DNA from 3 places in the Bradyrhizobium dasycarpum genome. Region 3 is predicted to be linked to each of the others. Evidence: predicted binding sites of a transcription regulator. Region 3 holds the regulator's gene; each other region holds the start of a gene.
The links. Region 3 encodes LexA, which represses DNA repair genes until DNA is damaged. Its sites were predicted from a motif close to TGTTCNNNNTGTGTTCNG; they were not measured.

Region 1 (3,567 bases), 110 kb from region 3:
CCGAACACGACGTTGCCGGTCTGCCAGTTGTAGCCGGCGGTGCCGCCGACGAAGCCGCCCTGCATCTTGGGGTCGCCCGACGAGGCTTCCCAGGCGCCGCCACCGACGATACCGAGATAGAAGCCGGTCCAGTTGTAGACCGAAGCCAGCGGAGCAACCGGCGCCTTGGTGTAGGGGCGAGCCGCGAGATCAGCAGCCGAAGCGGGGGCCGCCAGAGCGAACAAACAGGCCGAAGCCAACAAAACCTTTTTCATTTTCAACTTAATCCCAGTCCCAGTTTCTGTTGTTGCCTTCCTTGACGGAAGGGCAGCGGACTCAACGGCCCAACTGAGGCAATGCTTACACCACTGAAGCCGCAAGTTGTGTCTCCGAAAAGCCACACCGATCGAAAAGGTGATGGTTACTGACCCATTATCGCGGGCGAGCTATCGCGAGCGAGCTGCCTCAAACGACAAAGGCCGGCGCGAGGCCGGCCTTCGATCGTCACGAGCGATCCGCGCAATCAGTACCTCGGAGCGGGTGCGCCCCAGTTGAAGTGATAGTTCACGCCGGCCTTGACCGTGTGAACGGTGTCGGTCCACTCGGAGCGGTTCGCGGCAACAGCCGGAGCGGTGTACTGCAGCGTGCTTGTGCCGAAATCGATGTAGTTGTACTCGACCTTGGCGGACCAGTTCGGGGCGAACATGTATTCCGCGCCGGCGCCGACGGTCCAGCCCCAACGCCAGTCATTCCGCACGACACTGCCGACGAGAGGAACATCATAGCGATGCTGCAGGTCGCCGACCGCGGCACCGCCACTGACAAAGAACAGAGCGGGACCGGTCGAATAGCCGAGACGGCCCTTGATATCGCCGAAGCTGCGGATCTTCGTGAAGTAGGTGTCGCCTAGGCCGGCATTGATTTCCGCCGAACGGCCGCTGATATCAGACCAGTGATAGTCGCCCTCGATGCCGAAAACGACCGGGCCCGACTGCCAGTTATAGCCGAAGACGCCACCAACGAAACCGCCGCTGATGTCGTAGTTCTGACTTCCTGCGAAGCCCGGGCCGTTCGGCAGGAGGAAGAACGTCTCGTCGCTGTCGCCCCAGCCGCCACCGCCCTGAATACCAGCATAGAAACCGGTCCAGGTGTAGATCGGCGCGGGCGCAGCCACCGGCGCTTTCGTGTACGGACGAGCGGCGAGATCCGCCGCGTTCGCCGGAGCCGAGAGGCCCAGCGCAGCGGCCCCAAATGCAATTGCTAAGGTCTTTCTCATTTCCTAAAGCCCTCCAAAGTTGTCCGCTTCTTGCGAGATCCCCGAAGCGGTTAAGCGCGAAGCCCATGACGTCCAAGTCCGAGTCAACCGTAGCGCGATTTGGTGATTGAGTCCGTCTCCGAAATGCAACAGTCCCGCACGATCGTGAGCCAGCTAAGTAGATGATGTTCATGAAGTTTCGTGCTGTCACGGGAACCGCGAAAAGTTCCATCTGGGTTCCCGCCCGCCTCAAAATATTTCGGCAGAGCTCCATTCCAGGTTGTTCCGTAGGTTTTTCAGAACAAATCTAGAACACACGAGGAATTGGTGCTATATATGGGGATAACCTGCGGTGCGGCGGGCCGATCCGAGACCGCGAGCGTATAGGGTCGCCCCAACAGGGCGCAGAGGAACGCGGGCAGCGCGCTCGGCCTTTGAAATCAGTGGCATTCGGAGTGGAGAGCGGCGATGGCGGGAAGCGTCAACAAGGTCATTCTGGTTGGAAATCTCGGCAAGGATCCTGAAATTCGCCGCACCCAGGACGGGCGGCCGATTGCGAATTTGAGCATCGCGACGTCGGAAACCTGGCGCGACAAGAACACCGGCGAGCGCAAGGAGAAGACCGAGTGGCATCGCGTCGTGATCTTCAACGAAGGCCTCTGCAAGGTCGCCGAGCAATATCTGAAGAAGGGCGCGAAGGTTTACATCGAGGGAGCGCTCCAGACCCGCAAATGGACCGACCAGAGCGGCGTCGAGAAATACTCCACCGAGGTCGTGCTGCAGGGCTTCAACTCCACCCTGACGATGCTCGACGGCCGCGGTGGCGGCGGCGGAGGCGGCAGCTTCGGTGACGAGCCGGGCGGCGATTTCGGCTCGTCCGGCCCCGTCAGCAGCGCGCCGCGCCGTCCTGTTGCCGCAGGTGGCGGCAGCCGCAACAGCGACATGGACGACGATATCCCGTTCTGAGCACGGATCGGACGAGGGGCGCTGGCCGAGCTCGGCGGCGCCTTGCCACGTCGTGTCAGCAAACCCTACCAATTGACGGAACGGGCTCGGATTTCCGGGCCCCGCTTCATGTTCGGGTTGAATTCAGCCCGCGCTCGCCAAGCGGATCGACGGGGCGCTCGCCGCGGGTGCGATCCATGTTGCCAGGGCCGATTTTGGACGACCTGTTCCAGGTTGATTCCGGGGCTCCCTGCAACGCCGTAAGTCATTGGAAAAATAAGCGGAAAAAGCGCTTCCGAGTCCCCGCCAAGGGTGGTTATCAGGGGTGCGATGCGCTATATGATTCCCAGACAAAAACTCACCGGATTCCCCCTTGGCTGACGACGACAAAAAGCCCGGCGACCAGCCGGCGCAACCCTCGGACATTCGCCCCGTCTCCATCTTCGAGGAGATGAAGAAGTCCTATCTCGACTACGCCATGAGCGTGATCGTGGCGCGGGCGCTGCCCGATGCCCGCGACGGTCTGAAGCCGGTGCACCGCCGCATCCTGTTCTCGATGAACGAGCAGGGGCACACGCCCGACAAGAAGTACGTCAAATCCGCCCGCGTGGTCGGTGACGTCATCGGTAAGTATCATCCGCACGGCGATCAGTCGATCTACGACGCCATGGTCCGGATGGCGCAGGACTTCTCGATGCGCGTGCCGCTGATCGACGGCCAGGGCAATTTCGGCTCGGTCGACGGCGATCCCCCGGCTGCCTATCGTTACACCGAAGCGCGCCTGACAAAGGCGGCGCTGGCTCTGTTGGCGGACATCGACAAGGACACCGTCGACTTCCAGCCGAACTACGACAACAACGAGACCGAGCCGTCGGTCTTGCCGGCCAAGTTCCCGAACCTTCTCGTCAACGGTGCGGGCGGCATCGCGGTCGGCATGGCGACCAACATCCCGCCGCACAATCTGGGCGAGGTCATCGACGCCTGTGTCGCGCTGATCGACAACCCCGCGCTCACCATCGACGAGCTCATCAACATCGTGCCGGGACCGGACTTCCCGACCGGCGGCGTCATTCTCGGACGGCAGGGCATCCGCTCGGCCTATCACCTCGGCCGCGGCTCGATCATGATGCGAGGCAAGGTCGCGATCGAGACCTTCCGCAAGGAGCGCGAGGCGATCATCATCACCGAGATTCCCTACCAGGTGAACAAGGCGACGATGGTCGAGCGCATCGCCGAGCTGGTCAAGGAAAAGAAGATCGAGGGCATCGGCGACCTGCGCGACGAATCCGACCGCGACGGCTACCGCGTCGTCATCGAGTTGAAGCGTGACGCCGTTCCGGACGTGGTGCTGAACCAGCTGTATCGATTCACGCCGCTGCAGACCAGCT
Region 2 (3,567 bases), 3.0 Mb from region 3:
AGCCGGTGACGATGAACAAGGCGCCCGCGGTCGATATCAGCATGCCGATGCGATAGGCCGCGACATAGGCCGCCATGCCGGCGGCCTGCTCGCTTTCGGGCAGGCTTTCGACGCGGAAGGCATCGACCACGATGTCCTGCGTCGCGGACATCGTCGCGACCAAGAGCGCACCAAACGCGACGAACAGCGGCGAGCGCGCCGGATCGGTCAGCGCCAGCAGCAGGATCGCGCCGATCAGCAGCAATTGCGAGAACACCAGCCATCCACGCCGGCGGCCAAAGGTGCGCGTGAAGAACGGGACATGCAAGGCATCGACCAGAGGCGCCCAGAGGAACTTGAGCGTGTACGGCGTTCCAACCAGTGCAAAGAGCCCGATCGTTCCGAGATCGACCCCGGCCTCGGCCATCCACACCAGCAGCGTCGAGCCCGACAGCGCCAGCGGCAACCCCGAGGAGAAGCCGAGAAACAGCACGATCAGCACCCGCGGCTGCAGGTAGACGGCAAGGCTGTCGCGCCAGGAGGTTGCAGGAGCGGCGGCGGGCGAAGTCGCGTCGGGTGCGGTCATGGGGTCGTGTTAGCAGATTCTGGCGGCGCTGCCTCTGCCACAAAGTCCGTCATGCCCGGGCTTGTCCCGGGCATCCACGTTCTTAATGCCGCCGGAAAGCCGTGGATGGCCGGGACAAGCCCGGCCATGACGACCTAGAATCACTCTCCCGCCTGGAGCTTGCGCGGAAACAGCTCGCCTGCGGCCGTCGCCACCAGCCGCGGTCCCTCCGGGGCGTCGCTCTTGCTGAAATCGAGCTCCTCGATGCGTCCCGCGCGCTTCTCGATCTTGTCGGCGGAGATCAGCACCTGGCGGACGTCCTCGTTGACGTCGGCGAAATGCTTCTGCAGCTTCAGCACGCGGTCGCGCAGCCGGCCGAGGTCGTCGCCAAGCTTGATCACCTCGGTGCGGATCTGGTCGGCGGCATCGCGCATGCGCGCGTCCTTCATGATCTGCTGCATCACCTGGATCGCGAGCATCAGAAGCGAGGGCGACACCAGTACGACGCGGGCGCGATAGGCCTTCTGGATCACGTCGTCGAAGCCGTCGTGGATTTCGGCGTAGACCGATTCCGACGGCACGAACATCAGCGCCATCTCCTGGGTCTCGCCGGCGACGAGATATTTTTCGGCGATGTCGCTGACATGCTTCATCACGTCGCCGCGCAGCCGCTGCGTGGCGAGGCGCTTCTCCTCGTCGGTGCGGGCATCGTGCAGCGCCGTCATCGCCTCCAGCGGAAACTTGGCGTCGATACAGAGCGGGCGCTGGTCGGGCAGGAACACGACGCAGTCCGGCCTCTTGCCGGTCGAGAGCGTGAACTGGAACTCGTAGGATCCCTTCGGCAGCCCGTCCTGGACGATCGCCTCCATCCGCGCCTGACCGAAGGCGCCGCGCGACTGCTTGTTGGCGAGCACGTCGCGCAAGGTGGTCACCTGGGTGGTGAGGTCGGTGAGGTTCTTGTGCGCGCTGTCGATGATGCCGAGCCGCTCGTGCAGCGCGCGCAGGCTCTCCATGGTGTTGCGGGTCGAATGTTCCATGGACTGGCCGACGCGATGGGTCACCGAATCCAGTCGCTCGTTGACGGCCCGCGCCATCTCGGCCTGGCGGCCGGCGAGCGCCTGGGTCATGGCGTCGACCCGGCCGGAGGATTCGCTCTGGGCCCGCAGCACCTCGCTCAGGCGCTCCTCGAGCTCGTCGGCCCGGATCGCGTGCGCCATCGCGAGTTCCGCGCCGCGCCGTCCGGACCGCGCGATTACGACCGCAATCACCACCAGCAGGATGAGAACCAGGGCGCCGAAGCCGATCAGCGCGTCCACGACGCGCACCGGCCAGTCGCCGAGCATGAAGATGATGTCGTTCATGCCGACCCTTCTAGCCGATTCGCCTGGGCATACGAACGAATAGCGAACATTTATGGTAAATGCTCCGTTAATTTTTATGGTTAACGAAACCTGAAGTTTTATGGTTAGCGAGGAGTTAACAGGGTTCCGGGCTGCATTGACCGCATCGGGCATGGGGCTTAAATCGCGGCCATGGCCCTCAGAGAAATCATCATCCTGCCCGACAAGCAGCTGCGCCTGGTCTCCAAGCCGATCGAGAAGGTCACCTCGGAGATCCGCAAGCTTGCCGACGACATGTTCGAGACCATGTACGACGCGCCCGGCATCGGCCTCGCCGCGATCCAGGTCGCGCAGCCGCTGCGGCTGATCACCATGGACCTCGCCAAGCGCGACGAGAACGGCGAGACCAAGCCGCTGCCGCGCGTCTTCATCAACCCCGAGATCATCGCCTCTTCGGAAGAGCTGTCGGTTTACGAGGAAGGCTGCCTGTCGATCCCCGAATATTACGAGGAGGTCGAGCGCCCGGCGAAGGTGCGCGTGCGCTTCACCGATCTCGACGGCAAGGTGCACGAGGAGGACGCCGAAGGCCTCTATGCCACCTGCATCCAGCACGAGATCGACCATCTCAACGGCGTGCTGTTCATCGACTATCTGTCGAAGCTCAAGCGCGACCGCGTGTTGAAGAAGTTCGAGAAGGCCGCCAAGCGGGCGGAGTAATCCGTCATTCCAGGGCGATGCGCAGCATCGAACCCGGAATCTCGAGATTCCGGGTTCGGCTCTTCGAGCCGCCCCGGAATGACCGTCAGTGAATAGCGTCTCTCGCAGGTTCTTCCCATGCCCCTCCGCCTGATCTTCATGGGCACGCCCGATTTCTCCGTGCCGACGCTGCTCGAGCTGGTCGCGCATGGCCACGAGATCGTGGCGGTCTACACCCGTGCGCCGAAGCCGGGCGGGCGGCGCGGGCTGCAATTGCAGCCAACCCCGGTCGAGGAGGCTGCGCGAAAGCTCGGGGTGCCCGTGCTGACGCCGAAGACGCTGAAGACCCAGGAGGCGCTCGATGAATTTCGTGCGTTCGAGGCCGATGCCGCCGTCGTGGTCGCCTACGGCATGATCCTGCCGCAGGCGATCCTCAATGCGCCAAAACTCGGCTGCTACAATCTGCATGCCTCGCTGCTGCCGCGCTGGCGCGGCGCGGCTCCGATCAACCGCGCGATCATGGCCGGCGATGCCGAGAGCGGCGTCATGGTGATGAAGATGGATGTCGGTCTCGATACCGGCGACGTCGCCATGGCCGAGCGGCTCGCGATCACGGACAACATGACGGCGGCGGAGCTCCACGATCGGCTCTCGCGTCTCGGTGCCGATCTGATGGTACGGGCGATGGCCGCGCTCGATCGCGGCGGGCTCCAGCTCAGGAAGCAGAGCGAGGACGGCGTCACCTATGCCGCCAAGATCGACAAGGCCGAGGCGCGGATCGACTGGCGCAAGCCGGCGCGCGAGGTGCTGCGCCACATCCACGGCCTGTCGCCGTTTCCCGGCGCCTGGGCCGAGCTGGAGAACGCGCGCGTCAAGATCCTGCGCTGTCAGCTGGCGCAAGGCGCGGGCGAGCCGGGCGCGGTGCTCGACGATCAACTCACCATCGCCTGCGGCGAGGGCGCGATCCGCATCGTCGAGCTCCAGCGC
Region 3 (3,567 bases):
GCATGACGTCGCGGCGCGGCGCACGCAGCCGCCGCAGGCGATGTCGGCGATGGACGGTTACGCCGTGCGCGCGGCCGATGCGGCAACGGTCGATTCCCGGCTGACGGTGATCGGCGAGATCGCAGCCGGCCGTCCTTTCACAAGAGCAGTTGGCGCCGGCGAAGCCGTGCGGATCTTCACCGGCGGCGTCATCCCCGATGGAGCGGACGCGGTCGTGATCCAGGAGGACACTGTCGCGGACGGCAACAGCGTCACCATCAAGGAAGCCGCGATCGCCGGACGGCACGTCCGCCCGGCCGGGGTCGATTTCCGCGAGGGTGACGTGCTCCTGCGCAAGGGAACCCGCCTGACGGAGCGCGATCTCGCGCTTGCCGCGGCGATGAATCACCCGCACCTCGCCGTCTGCCGCCGTCCCAAGGTTGCGATCCTCGCCACCGGCGACGAGCTGGTGAGGCCGGGCACCACGCCCGGGCACGGCCAGATCGTCTATTCCAACGGCTACGCCCTGCATGCGCTCGCCCGCAGCGAGGGCGCCGAAACCATCGACCTCGGTGTCGCCGCCGACACGCTGGAGGCCACCTCCGCCGGAATCCGCCGCGCCCGCGAGAACGGTGCTGACATCCTGGTCACGACCGGCGGCGCGTCGGTCGGCGACCATGATCTGGTCCAGCAGGCGCTGCGGGGCGAAGGCATCTCGATGGCGTTCTGGAAGATCGCGATCCGGCCCGGCAAGCCGATGATGCACGGACGGCTCGGCGCAATGCGCGTGATCGGCCTGCCCGGCAATCCCGTGTCGTCCTACGTGTGCGCGTTCCTGTTCATGGTGCCGTTGATTCGCGCCTTGTCGGGCCGTTCAGTGATTCATCATCGCCGCGAGCGCGCCGTGCTGGGCAAGGATCTCGGCGCCAACGACCAGCGCGAGGATTACCTGCGCGCGCGCCTGGAACTGCGCGACGACGGTGCGCAAGTCGCCGTTCCCGTCAGCCATCAGGATTCCTCTCTGCTTGCGAATCTTGCTGCGGCACAGGTACTTCTCGTGCGCGCACCGTTCGCGCCGAAGGCCGAGGCCGGCAGCCCCTGCGAGGTGCTGCGGCTCCCCGTCTGAGTGCACGGCCACACGCATTCCGCGAGCTCGCCGCCGTTCACGGTAAATTAAGCAGTTGCGGAACATGTATCGAACATATAGTGTCCGTTCATGATTTGTTTCGAGCATGTAGCGGCTCATCGCTGAACTCATCGTCTCGGAATCGAACGACATCAACCGGGGGACTTTGGTCGAGATGTTAACGCGCAAACAATACGAGCTTCTGAGGTTCATCAGCGAACGTTTGAAGGAAAGCGGTGTGCCGCCCTCCTTCGACGAGATGAAGGACGCGCTCGACCTGCGCTCGAAGTCGGGCATCCACCGCCTCATCACCGCGCTCGAGGAGCGCGGCTTCATCCGCCGCCTGCCCAACCGCGCACGCGCCATCGAAGTGATCAAGCTGCCGGAGCTCCAGGCTGCCGCCGGCGCCCGGCGCGGCTTCACGCCGAGCGTCATCGAGGGCAATCTCGGCAAGGTCCGCACGAGCTCCAGCCCGTCCATGGGCGAGGGCGAGCGGCCCGTTGCGGTGCCCGTGATGGGCCGTATCGCGGCCGGTACGCCAATCGAGGCGTTGCAGACCCGCAGCCACACCATCAGCGTGCCGCCCGACATGCTCGGCTCGGGCGAGCACTACGCACTCGAGGTGCGCGGCGATTCCATGGTGGAAGCCGGTATCCTCGACGGCGACATGGCGCTGATTCAGCGCAACGAGAGCGCCGATACCGGCGACATCGTGGTGGCGCTGATCGACGACGAGGAGGCCACGCTCAAGCGCTTCCGCCGCCGGGGCGCCTCGATCGCACTCGAGCCGGCCAATGCCGCTTATGAGGTGCGCATCCTGCCGCCGAACCGCGTGAAGATTCAGGGCAAGCTGATCGGGCTTTACCGCAAGTACTGACTTCCGGAACGACTCGATCCGGACGTATTGCGGCGTCTGCGTGCGCCCTTCGGTCGGCATCGCCGATCAACAATTGGAGCGGACCAATGTCCGCTCCGGCTGGATCGTCTTTCCGGTTCTGCGCAGATGATCCGGCCCCTCCTCTCCGGCGATATCCTCCCTGGGCCGGCGCGAAGCAACATCGCTTCACGGCCGTTCGAGTTGGAGAGGACAGCCGAGCGCCAGAGCGTTTGAGTGCAGCCGTCGCGGCGCATCATCATGTCCGCAACAACACGGCGGTGAATGGGCAAGTCCGCAGCGCCCGCAATATCATCGTGCAGCCGTCGCAATCGAGCGGCCGGCGCAGCGGTCCGGGCCAGTCCCAGACGCCCGCCAGAATGCGCGGGACTTGGCTTTGTTCCTACCGACTTCGGGAAAGATAATGTGATCGCCCCTCGCGAATCACAGCCGCAGATCTGCCTACAACCGAGCAGAGCGTTGCATGCTTCTACTTCGAGGCCTGTGCCTCCAAGAGAGGTGCGGGTCGCTATCTTCGCATGAGGAGCACCCGATGTGTGACTACAGCCTGCATGCCGTCGCGACGCGTCCCGCTGAGGTCGGAGAGACGATCGTCACGACAACCTTCCGCGGCACCTCGACGCGCGGCTTCGCCTCCGAAGCCGATCTCTCCGTTGCGGTCTGCCTGCTGCCGGGGACGGAGCTCGCCTTCGCCGACAACGTCCGTTACGACAACCGCTGGATCTGGACGCGCACCGTCAACTCCCGCGTCGGCAAGTTCGGCAAGATCGATCCGCACATTCCCGATCGCCATCACGACGCGATCGAATTTCCTGGACGGCAAATACGTGCTGGTGACTCAACTGGTCGAAGGCCAGCGCGCAACCGTGCTGCAACTGCCGGTGACGCAGCCGGCCGGCGAACGCGAGCACAAGCCGCAGATCATCGCCGACAGTCGGTCACCGGTCACGCGCCTGCCGATTGGCTGACGTCGTCGCCCCCGGCCGATGGTCGTGGGCCTGGAATGAAATGCCATCGCCGGCCGAGGCCGGCGAGATGGTATGGTTTGCGTCCTGCGAAATCCCGTCCGATCGACCTCCCCCGCATCGCTCCTCAATCCTCCGCCAGCAAGTCCGTCTCCGATGGCGTTGCGTCCCGGTTGCGGGGCACGGCCGTCTTCGGCGCAAGGCTGCCGTCGAAATCCCCCTCGCCGGCGCCGGCGGGCAGCCAGGGGCGGCTTGTGCCTCTCGCCCTCACCGCCCGAACCGAGAAGCCGTCACCGCTCTGCGTCAGAGCCAGCGCGCCCTGACTGGCGAGCCGCTGCCGATCGACCACCATCGCCGCGCAATCGGGCGGCGCTGGCCGCGACGTCACCACCAGCGCGGCACGGCTGCAATCGTCCGCCAGCGCGTCGATCCGCGAGGCCAGCGCGACCAGGCGTCCATCGGCGAGCGGTGTCACGCAGCCGGACTCGTCGCACGACACTCCCTCAGCCAACGCGCTGCTGCCGGCATCGCGCGGATCGGCGTCGGCCGCCAGCCACTCCTTCAGCAGGAAACCGTCCTTGCCCGCCCTGATCAGGTGCAGA

Region 1: ACETMP_RS07285 (single-stranded DNA-binding protein) is a predicted target of LexA. The motif match lies at 1,532-1,549, and genes of this name have one in related genera.
Region 2: ACETMP_RS26270 (DNA recombination protein RmuC) is a predicted target of LexA. The motif match lies at 1,937-1,954, and genes of this name have one in related genera.

The regions. Positions count from the first base shown of each region.
Region 1 is NZ_CP169574.1:1,429,545-1,433,111, reverse strand. It holds gene ACETMP_RS07295 (outer membrane protein) at 1-254, opposite strand, end outside; gene ACETMP_RS07290 (outer membrane protein) at 503-1,255, opposite strand; gene ACETMP_RS07285 (single-stranded DNA-binding protein) at 1,703-2,200, shown strand; partial or broken gene gyrA (DNA gyrase subunit A) at 2,553-3,567, shown strand, end outside.
Region 2 is NZ_CP169574.1:5,509,903-5,513,469, forward strand. It holds gene ACETMP_RS26265 (MFS transporter) at 1-565, opposite strand, end outside; gene ACETMP_RS26270 (DNA recombination protein RmuC) at 706-1,905, opposite strand; gene def (peptide deformylase) at 2,077-2,601, shown strand; gene fmt (methionyl-tRNA formyltransferase) at 2,719-3,567, shown strand, end outside.
Region 3 is NZ_CP169574.1:1,539,372-1,542,938, forward strand. It holds gene glp (gephyrin-like molybdotransferase Glp) at 1-1,105, shown strand, start outside; gene lexA (transcriptional repressor LexA) at 1,281-1,982, shown strand; partial or broken gene ACETMP_RS07825 (hypothetical protein) at 2,533-2,968, shown strand; gene ACETMP_RS07830 (ComEC/Rec2 family competence protein) at 3,093-3,567, opposite strand, start outside.